DNA from 3 places in the Fusobacterium sp. genome. Region 3 is predicted to be linked to each of the others. Evidence: riboswitches for the same ligand, from Rfam matches in the RefSeq annotation. Region 3 holds a riboswitch; each other region holds the start of a gene.

Region 1 (5,515 bases), on a different contig from region 3:
GTGTCTCATAACAATGATATCAGAATAGGCTTCTACTATTTTTACTGTATCTCTTAAAGATTCTCCTTTTTTAACTGAAGTAGCATCTGGAGAGTCAAAACCTAGAACTTTTCCACCAATTCTGTATGCAGCAGAAGTGAAAGATAATCTTGTTCTAGTAGATGGTTCAAAGAAAAGGCTTCCTACTATTTTTCCAGATATCAGCTCAGGTTCTGGATTTTCAGATAACTCAAGAGCTAAATTTAAAACTTCTAAAACTTCTTCTTTTGTCAAATCTTTTATTGATATAAAATCTTTCATATTACCCTCCCATGAAATATCAATAATATAAAAAAAGGAATGAAAATCACAAAATGATGTGGCTTCCATTCCCTATAATAAAAATGTTTTTTAAAATATTTAAAAATAGAAAAATAAAATAAATGATTCCTAAGATAGAAATTGGTATATTCAATTTATCATTAAATATCTTCATGTATCTATGTCCTCCTTATATTTTTCTATATCTTGATTATAATATCACACTTTTTAGAAAAATTCAAGAGGGAATTCAGATTATTTTTTTAAAATTTCTATTAACTCTGATTTATATTTATCAAGGTTATTAACGAGGTCTTTTACCTGTTCATCACTGAGTTTTACAGTTTTTTCAGCAACAGGAACAAATTTGAATTCTTCAGTAAGGGAAATGTCAATAATTGGAAACATATAATTTTTTTTAGGAACCAGATTTTGAAAATCTTCACTGAGGATATATTCCATGAATTTTTTAGCCCCTTCTTTTGTTTCTTTTTTCTTTACTAAAGATGCACCTTCTAAATACATAAAAGTTCCATCATCTAAAAGGAAACTACTGAATCTGCTTTGTTCTTCATCTTGTGAAAAGAAAAGATTGCTTGTAGCATATCCAATCATCATAGGAGCTTCTCCAGCAGTAAATTTAGCAAATGCTTCGCTCCAACCAGGTTCAGCAGTATATACAGCAGGTTTTAAAACATTCCAGAAATCTTTCCAGTTTTCTCCATATAAGGCTATGCTCCATAAAAGAGCTTCTTCACCAGTAGAAGAGGTAGCTGGATTTTCAACTAAAAGCTGTTTCTCTAATTTACCAAGTTCTGACAGATTTTTTGGAGGAACAGGGATTTTTTTTGTATCATAATTGACAGCAAGAAGTCCATAATCAAAAGGAGTTGTATATCCTTCTTTATCCATTATAAAATTACTGTTCTTTATATTGGAAATATTTTTAGGAATATAAGGAATAATAAGGTTTTCCTTTTTGGCTATTTCAGTGCTTAAAGAAGTCAGTCCAATAACAATATCTGCTTTAGGATTTTTTTCTTCAAGTTTCAGTCTTGATACAAGACCATCAATAGATATAAACTTAATATCCACTCCAGTTTTTTCTTTAAATATTGGAGCAAAAGTTTTTCCTATCCATTTTGCAGAGCTAGGTCCATAAATGACTATTTCTTCTGAAAATGAAGAAACAGATAACAATAAAAATAAAGATAAAATAAATTTTTTCATAATATCCTCCTAAAAATTTTGAGAGCAATAAAAAAAGCTGTCTGAAAAGGATAATAAGACAACTTAAAAACATTTCCTACACTGGCATTATCCAAATCAGGTTTAACGGTCGAAATAAAATTTCCTCTCAGCTTTTTCAGCTCCCGTATGATAATATTTTATTATGTAAAGATACATTTGAATATAAAGTTTGCCAAATAACTACTTTATATTTTTTTACCTTTGATGTATAATTTAATATATCATATAAAAAATAAAAAGTAAAAGAATTTAAGGAGGATTTTATGAAAAAAATACTATTGATGATATTTTTTGCTGTGTCAATGTCAGCTTTTGCTGTAGATGGATATTTAAGAGTAGGAGCAATAACTGAAACTAATTCTTATAATCATGAAAGTGGATCTTTTGAAAATTATGCACCAACTTTTAGCTTTGAAGCAACTCAGGATTTTCTTCTTGCAGATTTAGGAGCAGGAATAGCATATAATGGAAAAACAGGGGGAACTGATATAGGAACAGTTCCAGTATATCTTGTGGCAAGATGGAATCTTCTTCCAGTATTTTTCGAACCATATATTGTTTTAAAAGCAGGTAGAGTTATTATGACAAATGAAAGTGTAAGAAATTCAAGTCCTGATGGAAAAGGTTATATAGCTGGAGGATTTGGAGTAGATTTTATGCCATTCCAAGCAGAGCTGCTTTATTCAGAGACAAAAATAGATGGAGATAGAAGAGGATCAGATAGATTAAAACAGTTATCTTTAGTTTTTGGATATAGAATATTCTAATCTGGAGGAAATAATGTATAGAACAGAGGTAAAACTGAAAAAGATGCCTATGGATGAATTAAAAAAAGATTATTGCGACAGAGAGAAATTTGAAAAATTTTGTAAAGAGTGCAGAAATTATGGAAATACTTGGTCATGTCCACCTTATAGTTTTGTTGTGGAAGATTATCTGAAAGATTATAAGTATATATATCTTGTAGGAGTCAAAATTATTTTTGATGAGGAAACTTTGAAAAAGGTAAATACAAAAGAAAAAATAAATGATTATACTACAGAAACTCTTAAATATATGAAAGATAAGATAATGATGGAGCTTTTAAGAGTGGAGAAAAGATATGAAGGAAGCAAGAGTCTTTCTGCTGGAGGATGCAAAATATGTGATGATTGTTCCAGAAAAAATAATATTCAGTGTCAGCACCCAGATATGATGAGATATTCTCTGGAATCAATGGGATTTGATATAGGAGGTATATCAAGTAAATTATTGAATTATGAATTAAAATGGGCAACAGAAACTTCTCTTCCTGAATATTTTTCTTTAGTTACAGGGCTTATGACTAAAGAAGAAATAGAAGGATTTGAAAAAGAATTTAATATATAATTACAAAATGTTAAAAGATTTTAAGTTCATGAAATATCTAGAAAAAAGATTCTAAATTCATGAACTTTTTTATTGAGAAAATATTGATTTATAAATATGAAATAAATATCAGAAAAATTAAGATAACTAAGAAGTTTCAAAATTATTTAATAATCATAATTAATATATTGATTTGTATTTAAAGAAGAAGAAGTTAAAGAAAAAAGCCATCAACTGCAGAAAACATAAGTTCACTAGAGATAGACAGCTTTTTTATTAAATTTTAGATTAATTTTATAACTTTAGGTTGATTTTAATCAAACCATGAATCTACATCAGATTTAAGAATTCTTTTATTTGCTGCATCAATATCAAGTTCATATTCCAGTCCATCATGTACAAATTCTACTTCATAAACATATAAAGCAGGTCTGCAGTCATCTTCTTGATCCAGTTTAATTTTAAAGTATTTTACATCACTTTCTTTGATTCCAACTGCTGAAAGTGCTACTTGTTTTGCTTCTTCTGGACTTATTAATTTTACTCCATTACTGATAGCCTGTTTCTGAATAAGATTTATTTCAGCCTCTCTGGCTCTTTTCTTGTGTAATGAATCTCCTGCAAAAGCTCCTGTTCCAACCAACAGCATAAGTACAGCTGTAGATAATATTAGAGTTTTAATACCTCTTTTTCCTTGTTTTAAATTTTTCTTTAAAATATTCACATTTAGTTTTTTCATATTTTTCTCCTTTCACCTATTTGATTTATATTTTGATTATATAGTTCAATTATGAAAGGAACATTAAAATTAAAATTTTTTTTATATTTTTATTGGAAAAAATAAAGTGAATGTACTTCCAGCACCAAGAGTGCTTTCAACTTCTGTATAACCTTTATGTTTTTCGATAATCCACTTAACCATTGATAATCCCAATCCCATACTTCCATTTTCTTGGCTTGTTCTTGATTGGTCTACTTGATAGAATCTGTCCCATATTTTATTTAAGTTTTCTTTACTTATTCCAATTCCATTATCTTTTATTTTTATGGCAATATAACTGTTTTTTTCATAAATTTCTATAGTAACACAACCATTTTCTTTTCCATGTATAATGGCATTTTGTAAGACATTTTGAACAGCACGGCTGAAAAGCATTTTATCTACATAATATTCATGTACAGTTAGTTTACTTATCATATTTACAGCAATTTTTTTTGATTCAGCTGTAAATTTAATATCCTTTATAATTTCTTCCATTAATTGCAGAATATCTGTTTTTTCATAATTTAATTGAATTTTTCCTTGCTCTGCTCTTGAGAAAAATAGAAGCTGATTAATAAGAACAGACATCTTATTCACTTGATAATTTATACTTTCCATAGATTCTATTGCTTCTTCAAATGAAGTTCCATGTTGAAGGACATATTCACTTTCAGCCATAATAACAGCAATAGGAGTTCTCAGTTCATGAGAAACATCTGATGTAAACTGTTTTTCTTTTTCAAAACTTTGTTCTAATTTTTCAAGCATATTGTCTACAGTTTTTCCCAGCATTGATATTTCATCTTTTCCATCAGATAGACCTATTCTCATATAAAGGTTATTCCCTTCACTTATTTTTTGAGCAGTCTCTTGAATTTTTTTTACTGGAAGAAAGGCTTTTTTAGTAATAAAATATCCTATAAGACTTGATAGAATTACTAATACAGGAAGCAAAACAAAAGCTGCTCCAATAATGATTTTACTAAGCTGCATCATTTGAATATTAGGAATAACTCCTCTTATCCAGAAAATATTATCATATTTATCTTTAATTTTCTTATCATATATATAAAATATTTCCCCATCTTTTTTCATTGATTGAACACGTCCTAATTCCAATGGAAAAGAAATAGGAAATTTATCTGGGATACTTCCTTCAATATATTCTAATTGAATATTATATTTTAAAAGATAAACTCCATCATCATAAAAATCAAAATCATCACCATCCTCAATATCTTCAGCAGCATCTTCAACTACTTTTATGAGTTCATGTTTTTGATTATTAAGAATAGACATATCAGTAAATTCAACTATTATTCCAAGTATAGCTGTTACAAGTCCTATCATAAATAAAGTGTACCATAATGTAATTCTGGTACGAATAGTCAGAAGTTTCATAAATTTTTCTCCTTGTCTTTAATCATATATCCTACTCCTCTTACTGTATGAATTAATTTGTGTTCATAATCTTTATCAATTTTAATTCTGAGATAACGAATATAAACATCAATCATATTAGAAGCTCCTTGATAGTCGTAGTTCCATATATGAGTTTCTAGTTTTTCTCGAGATAGAACAATTCCAGCATTTTGCATCATGTATTCTAAAATAGCAAATTCTTTTGCTGATAATTCAATAAAATTATTGTTTCGTTTAACTGTATGTGCATTAATATCAAGAATTAAATCAGCAATTTGGAGTTGGTTGCTGGCTTTGCCATGACTTCTTCGAATCATTACTCTAATTCTTGCCATAAGTTCTTCAAAATGAAAAGGTTTTACAAGATAATCATCAGCACCAAGATCTAATCCTTTTACTCTGTCTTCTAAAGCATCTTTAGCAGTAAGAAAT
Region 2 (5,515 bases), on a different contig from region 3:
TAACTGTAGAGTCAAGATTTTTTAACTGGTATTTGAAGTTCAGTAACAAATTTTGAACTGTCATTTGTAATTCCCAAATCTATAAGAGTTATTTCCACGGAATCTCCATTAATTGTATAATCCTTATTTTCTATATAATTTAAGAGTTCAATATAGTAATTATCTGCTTTTATATGGGTTCCGGAAAACCTTATGGTTACATAATCACTCTCTTTTAATTTTACATCTTCTCTCTCTAAATTATCTCCATCTTCTATAAAAAGAAAGATACTGGAAAAATTTTTGAAACTCTTACATACTAAATCTTCCTGTGACACTGATACTCCAACTTTTCCCAAAAACATAAGGGGTTCAAGATTATTAAATCTCTCCAGCTCTCTAAGAGGATATTCCAAGTCATCTCCAATTGGTATATCCTTTCTTAAAAGAACTATCTTTCTCTCTAAAATATGCTTTTCTTCTATCTTATCAAATACTGTATTTAAAGCATCTGATAATTGAATTAATCTGTTCTCTATTTTTTTGTCTATATATTGTAATTCTTTTATTCTTTCCTGAGTATATTTTTGCTGTTCTTCAAGGAGTTTTTTAAGATTTTCTACATCTTTTCCATCAAAAAAAGACTCTATTTTTTCAAGAGACATCCCCAAGGCTCTAAGGTATTTTATAGTGTTCAGCCTTTCAAACTGCTTAGTTGAATAATATCTATATCCTGTTTCATCATCTATTTTTTCAGGTTTTAAAATATTTATTTCGTCATAATATCTCAATGTACCAACTCTCATATTAAAGAGTTTAGCCATCTCTCCTATAGAAAACAGCTCCTTCATATTTTTCTCTCCCTGATTTAAAATATTTTCCATATTATACCTCAGCAGAGAAAAAATGAAAAGTTAAAATAAATACATTGCAAGAAGTGTTATTCCTGTACTTCCTATCAAAACTATATAATCCCATTTTGTAACCTTTAGTTTTATATATTCTGTTCTCTTGCTTTTAGCATTAAATCCTTTTGATTCCATAGCCATTGCAATACTCTCAGAAGAACGTACAGCTGTCACAAGCATTGGAAGCATAAATATATTACGTTTAACTCCCCTTGCTCTATAGGCATATCTCATATTCTCATACTCCTGTTTTATCACAGGAATGAAACCATATGCTGCAAGTATTCCATAGGCAAAATTTCCTGGAAGATGAAACTGCTGCATAAGACTGATTATAAAAAGTCTGGGATCAGTTGTAAATACAAAAAGAAGCCCCAGTCCAGCATAAGCCAATATTCTTATAGAAAGCTGCAGTCCATTTTCTATATTTCCTATAACTACAACAGTTTTAGTAAGGCTTGTAATATCTTCAGCTGTTCCTCTGCTGCTGTATAACATTCCTGTAAAAAATATTCCCCCAGCTAAAAGCAGGACAGGAAGAAAAGACAGTATTATTTTTTTCAGTGAAATTTTATTAATGACCATAAGCATGATACAAATACAAAATACTGAAAAATTTAAATAATAGTTATACTCAAAAGAAAGGAGCAGAGATATTAGAAATATAGTAAGTCCTTTATATCCTGGATTGAGTTTTATCATACTTCTATTCTCCTTATATTTTTATCAATAGTTGTTTCATAGATAAAATCTGAATACCTGAATACAAGATTTTTGTCATGGGATACCATCACAACAGTAATATTTTCTTCTATTGCCTTCCTTTTAAGAAATTCCATTATCTCTATACTTGTTTTATTATCCTGTCCATAAGTAGGCTCATCACAAAGAATTATCCTTTGCCCAGCTCCCAGCATTGAAAGAACTGCAAGTTTTCTCTGCTGTCCCTGACTAAGAGAAAAAGGTGAAAAATTTCTATATTTATAAAGTTCAAATTCTTTCAGCAAATTTTCTGATTTTTCTAAAAGCAGTTTTTCATCTTCCTTAGGATATCTATTTCTCATAGTAAACATTATTTCTTCTATAACTTTATATGTTATAAACTGATTTTGAGGATTTTGAAAAACTATTCCTACATTATTTATGAATACTTTATCTTTAATTTTTTTAATATCTGTTCCAAATATCTTTATATTTCCATGTGATATCTTATATATCCCTGCTATAGCTTTTAAAAGAGAAGTTTTACCAGCTCCGCTTTTTCCTATTATAGAGGTTATGCTTCCCTCTTTTATCTTAATATTAATATCTTCCAACAGAGATTCCTTTTCATAAACCATTTTTAATCCTTCTATCTCTATTGAATCTCCTCGCTCTTTAAACTTCTCACATTTTTCCAGATAATTCTTTTTATATTCTTCTTCATCTATTATATCAACAAGATATTTATCAATATTTTTATCAACAAAACTACACCCTTTTCCTAAATGGAGAAGAGTGTAATCTATATCTTTCCAAAGAGATATTCTGTGATCTACAGCTATTATAGTCCCTTCTTTTTCTTTATTTATATTTTTCAGTATATTTACAATTTCCTGACTGCTTTCATAATCCACATTGGCAAAAGGTTCATCAAGTACTATAATTTTTGGTTTTACTGCTAATATACATGCCAGAGAAAGTTTTTGTTTTTCTCCTCCTGAAAGTGAAGATATTTTTCTGTATTTTAGATATTCTATTCCAGTTTCTTTTAATACTCCTTCTACAATTTCATTCATCTTTTCTACAGAAAAAGAAATATTCTCCAGACAGAATATTATTTCATCTTTTACTATATCCATACAAAACTGAGTATCAGCATTTTGGAACATCATCATAATATATTCAGCTCTTTTCTCAAGAGGATATTCAGATATCTCTTTTCCAAAAAGTTTTACTTCTCCCTTAGAAAGTATTCCTTTACTGCTTGGATAAAGTCCTGCAATAACATTGGCAAGAGTACTTTTTCCACAGCCTGAAAAGCCTGTTATTAAATATATTTCCCCTCTATCAAAAGAGTATGTGAAGCTATCTATTACATTTTCTTTTGATGTTTCTCTATACTTAAAAACAATATCCTGACATCTTAAAACTTCTTCCATAGATTAATCTTCCATTTCAGGATCATTATTCTGTCCAAGAACATAACCACTCAATGCTCCTGTTCCTGCCAGCTTATCAGCAGTTATTTTACAGATTATACCTGAAAATACCACTGAGCTGATAAGTCTTACTATAAACATGCATACTAACATTATTGGAGAATATTTTACAAACCCTCCTCTTATGAATCCCCATATAAAACTTGCTACACAAGCTGCTGCTGCTGCAAGACACATATTCATCATAGTAAAATTCTTATATTTATTCTTTGCAAATACAAGTTCTGGTCCCATTCCCTGAATTATTCCAGAAAGAATTACTATTGGTCCAAACATATTTCCCATGATAACCTCTATAAGGGCAGAAAGCACTTCTGAAACTACTGCTACCCCTGATCTCTGCACGATATATGGTACAAAAGTAGATGCCATGAACCATACTCCAAAAAGGATCTCATATGCAAAAGGAGCTAATCCAAAAGATGCAAGTATTGTTGCAAGAAAATTAGCAAAATATACAGCTCCCAAATATATAAATGAAAATATTACAGAAAAAATTGATACCATTATTACATCTTTTAATTTCCAATTAAACATTTTTCCTCCTGATATCCTAATCTTTTGTTGGGCTATTCACTGAAATAGTAACCTGTAAAATATAATGTGACAGATTTGCCTCTCCATATTGAAATATTTCTTCCAATACATCAAATACACTATGTACATCTCCCTCTAAAACAGACACATAATGAGAGCTTTTAGTAAAAACTCCTCTATCTTTTGCTGTCATTACTGCTTTGGCTATATGTTCCATGTAGTCTTCTTCCCCCATAGGATAAAAAGAAATCTTGCTCACTACATTAAATTTTTTATCTTTGATATTTTTTTCATTTACCTTTTCATCATCTACTTCCATAAATGAATCTGCATCTGTGTCACCAGGACATCCTTTGGAAAAAGTAGCCTCAAGAGCCATATGCACATCTTCTTTATGAGCATTAACAAATAAACCTTTTACAACATCAAATACATGAGTACTTTTTCCTCTGACACATGTACTTAATTTATCTGTTTGTTTCCAAACTTTTGAAATATCTGTTTTTTCAAGTCCTCCAAGAATTATATCTACAAACTTATCTGTCATTGGATAAAGAGAAAATCTACATCCAGACACTCCTTTACTTGCTCCACCTATACACCATAAACAATCTTTCAATCCCATTAAAAAAACCTCCTTTTATATCTGCAAAAGGAGGTTTGGTTATTTAATAAAAAATATACACATTACTCCTTTCGCCGGTATTATCCGAATCAAGTTATGTGGGTTCAGGATTTTCCTATCTCAGCTTTTTAAGCACCCCAGTAATTCAACAAAATTATAATATCACTATTCTTTATGAATGTCTAGTATTTCTTAAAAAATATGACTTTAAAATGAAAATTTTATTTATATAAATCATATCCCCAATCTCTCTTTTATGCTATGATATCTTTATACAGGTAACATAGGAGGGGAAAATGGAAAATATTAAACTTATCATCACTATTCAATGCGAAATAGCTAAAAGAAGATGCAGTGGTTTTCACTGCATGAATTCATTTTTTACCAGAACTGGCCTTTTTAAAGATTACCCCAAAAGTGAAGAACTTAGATTTCTCACTTTTCAATGTGGGGGATGTCATGGAAAAGGTATCAACAGTCTCTTAGGAAATGTAAATAAACTGATTGCTCAAGAAAAACTTATCACTAAAAATGAAGTTGCTGTACATTTTGCTTCATGTGTAACTTTTGATAATCATCATTCTGATAGATGCCCATTTATCAATGCTATGAAGAAAATAGTAAATAAAATGGGATATATTAATATTGTTGAAGGAAGCTATCTTTCAAAAACAGCTACAAGAAGGAGAGAAGAGGGAGTATACAAAGATTATGCTGCCTTAAATAAATAAATAAAAAATAAAGTCCCAGTAGTTAGACAGTTTCATCTGTTTTAATTACTGGGATTTTATAACTATATTTTCATTATTAAAACACTAAAAAACTGTTTAAAAATTCCTCTAAATTTCATGTTGATTTATATTCATTCTTTTAAATCAAACAATATCAAAATAACAAAACCAAAGTTATCAAACCTGTATTTACAGATTTATTAATTCTATCGTAATGCAAAATGAGGGCTTTCAAAAATTGGTTTCATTTGGCATAAACAGAAAGGATGCCCATCAGGATCAAACATAACTCTCCAGTCATCAGAGAATTGTTCAGATGCAATTGTTGCTCCACACTGAACTGCATATTGAACTGCTTCCTCTAAATTATTAACAGCAAAATCTAAATGTGCCATTTGCTGTTGAGCCTCAGGTTTTTCTGGCCACACAGGAGGTACATATCCAGGATTATGTTGAAATGTTATCCCAGGATACGCTCCTTGATATGTTTTTGGAGGACATATACAGGCATAATCTTCATCATAAAAAGGTATT
Region 3 (5,515 bases):
ATATTATATTACTTAAAAATGAAAAAAGATTTTTATATTTAGTTAAATAATAAAAAATGTAATATATAGATTTTTCTGATGTTGAAATTTAGTTAAAGGGAGAAAGGTATGACACTATTTTCAAAAAAAAATAATTATTACCATATTAATTCAAATCATCAGGTAAAAAATAATGAACTGGAAGAAGTATTGACACTAGCTGCTGATGGAATTGGAAAATTTGTACTAAATGAAGATTTAACTGTTTTGTATTTTAATCAAGGATTGTGTAATCTTGTTGGTGAAAAAGCTGAAAATATTGAAAAAAATGGATTCAATAGTAATTTTTATGTACATCCAGATGATATGGAACGTATAAAAGAAGAAGTGGAAAAGATATTAGAAGCTAACCAAAAAAACTTTGAAATGACTTACAGACTCTTGCATGTATTAGGGCATCTAGTTTATGTAAAAGTTAATGGACTGATTATTGAGGAATTATATGAGGATAAATACCCAATATTATATTTAATTTTTACAAATATATCATCATTAATGCAAATGAATCATGAGCTTGAAATGGAAAAAAAACGTTATGCAATGTTTATTGATTTACTATTAGAGAGCTATTTTGAATATGATGTAAAAAGTGATATTTTGAAAATATATGACAATACTAATTTCTATTTATTTCCAGATAAAGAAATGAGAATGTTCAGTAAACTTATTGGAGATGAAAAATCTCCAATTACTATACAAAATTGTAATTCTTTATATAAGTGTATATTATCATTAAATAATTGTGGAAAAGATATAGAATTATTAATTGATAATAATGAGAAAAATTGGTTTCATGTGAAATATCATCAGCTTTTTGATTCTGATAATACAATAAATAAAATTATTGGTTCATATAAAAATATACATAAAGAAAAAATTATTGAATTAATGCAGAATGAATATAACTGTGAATTAAAAAAGAAAGCTGAGTATGATATTGTAACAGGCCTTTTAAATAGAGCAACATTGGAAGAGTTAATATCTTTAAATCTAAAAATAGATATTATGAAGGGGATAAATGTCTTTATGATATTTGATGTAGATAACTTCAAGAATATAAATGACAGTTATGGACATCCTTTTGGAGACATAGTTCTGAATAAAATTGCAAAGATATTTAAAGATTCATTTCGTACTGTAGATGTTATAGGAAGATTAGGTGGAGATGAATTTGCTGTATTTCTTCCACAAATACCATCAATTGAATGGATAACTCAAAAATTAAAAGGTATTCTTCCAAAAGTAAAAAGACTTTCTAAAGAATTGAATATAGAGAAGCCTATATCAGTAAGTATTGGAATTTATGAAATAAAGTTCTCTGATAGCTTTAAGGATATATTTTTAAAAGCGGATAAAGCTCTGTATCAAGCTAAAAAGAGTGGAAAAAACAGATATGAATTTTATTCAAAATAAATAAGTAAAACCAGATTCTAAAATTAGGAACCTGGTTTTTTATTGTTTAAAATATAATCTTTAATATATTTATAAAAAATTTAAGTAGTAAAATATTATGATAAAATAAAGGCAATCTTTTAATAGTTAAGCAGATATAATATTATACTAAAATACTAATTTTAAAATTAAAAATTTTTATTAATATATAAAAAAATAGGATTATCGTACTAAAAAAGAACTATTTTTAATTCAAATAAAAGAAAATAAAATTTCATGTTGACATTAAAATGAAAATAATGTATCATAAATAAATCTTAGAAGTCCTATATCTGATATAGGGCTTTTATTATAACACTATTGGAATTCTTAGGGAAAGAGGAGGAAAAATGGACAGCATATTACAGATAGTGAAGAACATAAATAATGTTCTTTGGAGTTACTTATTGATTTTTTTACTGTGTGGAACAGGAATAATGTTTACAGTGATGCTGAAGGGAGTTCAGGTCACTAGGTTTATGGATAGTGTTAGAAGGGTATTTCATAGAGGCTCAAGAAAGGGTAAGGCTGATTCTCAAGGAATGAATTCATTTCAGTCACTGGCTACTGCTGTGGCAGCACAGGTAGGAACTGGAAATCTGGCTGGGGCAGCTACTGCTATAGCAGCAGGAGGACCTGGAGCAATATTCTGGATGTGGGTTACAGCTTTTTTTGGAATGGCAACTATATTTGCTGAAGCTGTTCTTGCTCAGATATACAAAGAGGATATAAATGGAGAGGTAAGAGGAGGACCAGCATTTTACATCAGTAAAGGATTAAAATGTAAAGGTTTAGCAGTATTCTTTTCCATTACTATAATAATCGCTCTTGGGTTTGTAGGAAATATGGTACAGGCAAATTCCATAGGAGAAGCATTTAATGAGGCATTTGGAATAAATCCTATAATAATGGGAGCTGTAACAGTTGTTATAGCAGGACTTATATTCAAAGGGGGAGTTAAGCAAATAGCTTCTTTTACAGAAAAAGTAGTTCCTTTTATGGCTGTATTATATATAATAGGAGGACTGTATATACTTCTTTCTAACTTGAGTGGAACTATCCACGGTATAGAAATGATATTTGTAGGAGCATTCAATCCTAGAGCTGCCACTGGAGGACTATTAGGAGTGGGGGTGAAACAGGCTGTAAGATATGGAGTTGCAAGAGGATTGTTTTCCAATGAAGCAGGAATGGGAAGTACACCTCATGCCCATGCTATAGCCAAGGTCAGGAATCCTGTAGATCAAGGTATAGTTGCAATGTTTGGAGTATTTTTTGATACATTTATAATACTTACTATAACTGCTCTTATAATATTGTCAAATGTGCCAATAGATGGAAAAATGACAGGTATATCATTGACACAGTTTGCATTTAAACAAGGAATGGGACAATTAGGAACGATATTTGTAGCTGTTGCTCTTCTTTTCTTTGCTTTTTCTACTATTATAGGCTGGTATTTCTTCGGTGAAGCAAATATCAGATATCTTTTTTCCAGTAAGAAAAGTGTGGACATATATTCATATGTGGTTTTAGTTTTCATATTTCTAGGCTGTCTTTTAAAAGTGGAACTAGTATGGGAACTTGCTGATATGTTCAACGGACTTATGGTACTGCCTAATATAATCGCACTTATTGGATTATCTGGTGTAGTTAAAAAAGGACTGGAAGAATATAATAGAAAAGAAGGAAACTTTAAATAGAAAAGAACATTTTACTTAAAGAATTTTCAATAGTGTGTAGGAAAAAAATAAAAGATTTGACAAAACTGTCTTTAGGGAATATAATCGTAAAAAAGAATATAATAATTAAACTGCTAGGGGAGCTGAAAAGCTGAGAAGGATAAAACCTGACCCTTGGAACCTGATCTGGATAGTACCAGCGGAGGGAAGCAAGTTTATTTTTCAGCCTTATTGTAATTTATCTGGCAGAAAGAGAAAAATAATTGCTCTGTACCCTTCGGTATAGGGCATTTTTTATTTTCTGCTCTATAGCTCAGGAATAAAAATAACAGGAGGAAAAGTATGTATTCTACACAAATGGAAGCAGCAAAAAAAGGTATTTTCACAAAAGAGATGGAGATAGTAGCAAGAGATGAAAATCTGACAAAAGAGGAACTTATGGAGAAGATGGCTCAAGGTAGAGTTGTAATACCAGCCAATATTAACCATAAAAATCTTTATCCAAGAGCAGTAGGAGAAGGAATAAAAACTAAAGTTAATGTAAATCTTGGAGTATCAGAAGACTGCTGTGATTATTGCGGAGAAATGGTAAAGGTACAGAAAGCTATTGAATATGGTGCTGATGCAATAATGGACTTAAGTACTTTTGGAGATACTAAAAAATTCAGAAGAGAGCTTGTAGATAAATCATCAGTTATGCTTGGAACAGTTCCAATGTATGATGCAGTTGCAAAATTAGGAAAAAATATAAAGGATATGTCTATTGAAGAATTATTTAGAGTGGTAGAAGAACATTGTGAAGATGGAATAGATTTTCTTACTATTCATGCTGGATTAAACAGAACCTGTGTAGATAGATTAAAAAATAATAAAAGATTGACTAAAATTGTAAGCAGGGGAGGTTCTATACTTTTTCAATGGATGATGCTGAATGATAAAGAAAATCCTTTCTTTGAGCATTATGACAGACTTCTTGATATCTGCAGAAAATATGATGTTACACTTAGTCTGGGAGATGGACTCAGACCTGGAAGTATTCATGATTCCACAGATGCACCTCAGATACAGGAATTGCTTATACTTGGGGAACTTACAAAAAGAGCTTGGGCAAAAGATGTGCAGGTAATGATAGAAGGACCAGGGCATGTACCTATGCACGAGATAGTAACAAATATGCAGATTGAGAAAAAGCTATGCCACAATGCACCTTTTTATGTATTAGGACCTTTAGTTACAGATATTGCTCCTGGATATGATCATATTACAGCTGCCATTGGTGGAGCTATTGCAGCATCTTCAGGAGCAGACTTTCTTTGTTATGTAACACCAGCAGAACATTTAAGACTGCCTACTCTTGAAGATATGAAAGAGGGAATAATGGCATCAAGAATTGCAGGTCATGCTGCCGATATAGCAAAAGGATTAAAAGGTGCTATTGAATGGGATCATAGAATGAGTAAATTCAGAGGAGAACTTAACTGGAAAGGAATGTTCAGCGAGTGTATAGACCCTGAAAAAGCAGAAGCATACAGAGCATCCTCTGCTCCAATAGAAGAAGAGGTATGCACTATGTGTGGAGATTTATGTCCAATGAAAAGATGTAATGAGATTCTGGATTAGGAATAGAAAGGAAGAATATGGATATAATTTTAAATGGAAAAAGTTATTCAATAGAAAAAAACTTTACAGTTCAGAAACTTCTTAAAAAGCTAGAGGAAGAATGGTCAATAGAGCTCAGTGGAGCAGTTGTTCTTGTAAATGATGAAATAGTGAAAAAAGATAGATGGGAAGAAAGTGAGATATTTGAAAATGCAGAAATAGAAGTACTTTCTTTTGTATCTGGAGGGTAATTATTAAAATAGCTGCAATAATATTTTTAGAGAATTTTAATATTGAATATGAATAAGAGATTTATATTTTAAAAAACTTGTGTGAATTATAATCAGAAGTATAATTTTAGAACTTTTTAATAGAAAGATTTGTTTTAATTTTATTTATAAAAGATAAAAGAATAAATGACTAGATTGTAATATAGTAGTTCTGTTAATCAGAGATATCTTATTATTAATTTGTAGAAAGATGTTATAAATCAATTTTATGTTTTGTTTAATTAATTATATAAATCTTTCTGAAGTTTTAAAATTTAATCTTATTTTTATTTACATATATTGAATAGAAAAGGAAGGTAAAATGGATAAATTTATATTAAAAGGACATGAATTTAGAAGCAGACTTCTTACAGGAACAGGAAAATTTTCTGATAAAAATTTAGTAGCTCCTATGATGGAAGCCAGTGGATCACAAATAATAACAATGGCATTGAGAAGAATAAATTTTCAAAATCCTAAAGAAAATATTTTAAA

What was found. A riboswitch is a leader RNA that binds a small molecule or an ion and turns the genes downstream of it on or off. The one in region 3 is predicted to bind thiamine pyrophosphate.
Region 1: another riboswitch for thiamine pyrophosphate. It lies ahead of E6771_RS12440 (thiamine ABC transporter substrate-binding protein); the one in region 3 lies ahead of thiC (phosphomethylpyrimidine synthase ThiC).
Region 2: another riboswitch for thiamine pyrophosphate. It lies ahead of E6771_RS05245 (YkoF family thiamine/hydroxymethylpyrimidine-binding protein); the one in region 3 lies ahead of thiC (phosphomethylpyrimidine synthase ThiC).

What each region holds. Positions count from the first base shown of each region.
Region 1 is NZ_JAWDXO010000033.1:13,930-19,444, reverse strand. It holds gene pyrB (aspartate carbamoyltransferase) at 1-300, opposite strand, end outside; gene E6771_RS12440 (thiamine ABC transporter substrate-binding protein) at 556-1,530, opposite strand; TPP riboswitch at 1,587-1,687, opposite strand; gene E6771_RS12435 (hypothetical protein) at 1,815-2,318, shown strand; gene E6771_RS12430 (DUF2284 domain-containing protein) at 2,332-2,919, shown strand; gene E6771_RS12425 (PepSY domain-containing protein) at 3,212-3,637, opposite strand; gene E6771_RS12420 (HAMP domain-containing sensor histidine kinase) at 3,719-5,062, opposite strand; gene E6771_RS12415 (response regulator transcription factor) at 5,059-5,515, opposite strand, start outside.
Region 2 is NZ_JAWDXO010000008.1:52,664-58,178, forward strand. It holds gene E6771_RS05225 (MerR family transcriptional regulator) at 12-830, opposite strand; gene E6771_RS05230 (energy-coupling factor transporter transmembrane component T) at 894-1,589, opposite strand; gene E6771_RS05235 (ABC transporter ATP-binding protein) at 1,586-3,028, opposite strand; gene E6771_RS05240 (ECF transporter S component) at 3,032-3,625, opposite strand; gene E6771_RS05245 (YkoF family thiamine/hydroxymethylpyrimidine-binding protein) at 3,642-4,250, opposite strand; TPP riboswitch at 4,300-4,400, opposite strand; gene E6771_RS05250 (CGGC domain-containing protein) at 4,547-4,981, shown strand; gene E6771_RS05255 (VOC family protein) at 5,188-5,515, opposite strand, start outside.
Region 3 is NZ_JAWDXO010000009.1:16,801-22,315, forward strand. It holds gene E6771_RS05510 (sensor domain-containing diguanylate cyclase) at 109-1,452, shown strand; gene E6771_RS05515 (sodium:alanine symporter family protein) at 1,821-3,173, shown strand; TPP riboswitch at 3,279-3,377, shown strand; gene thiC (phosphomethylpyrimidine synthase ThiC) at 3,495-4,772, shown strand; gene thiS (sulfur carrier protein ThiS) at 4,790-5,002, shown strand; gene E6771_RS05530 (thiazole synthase) at 5,343-5,515, shown strand, end outside.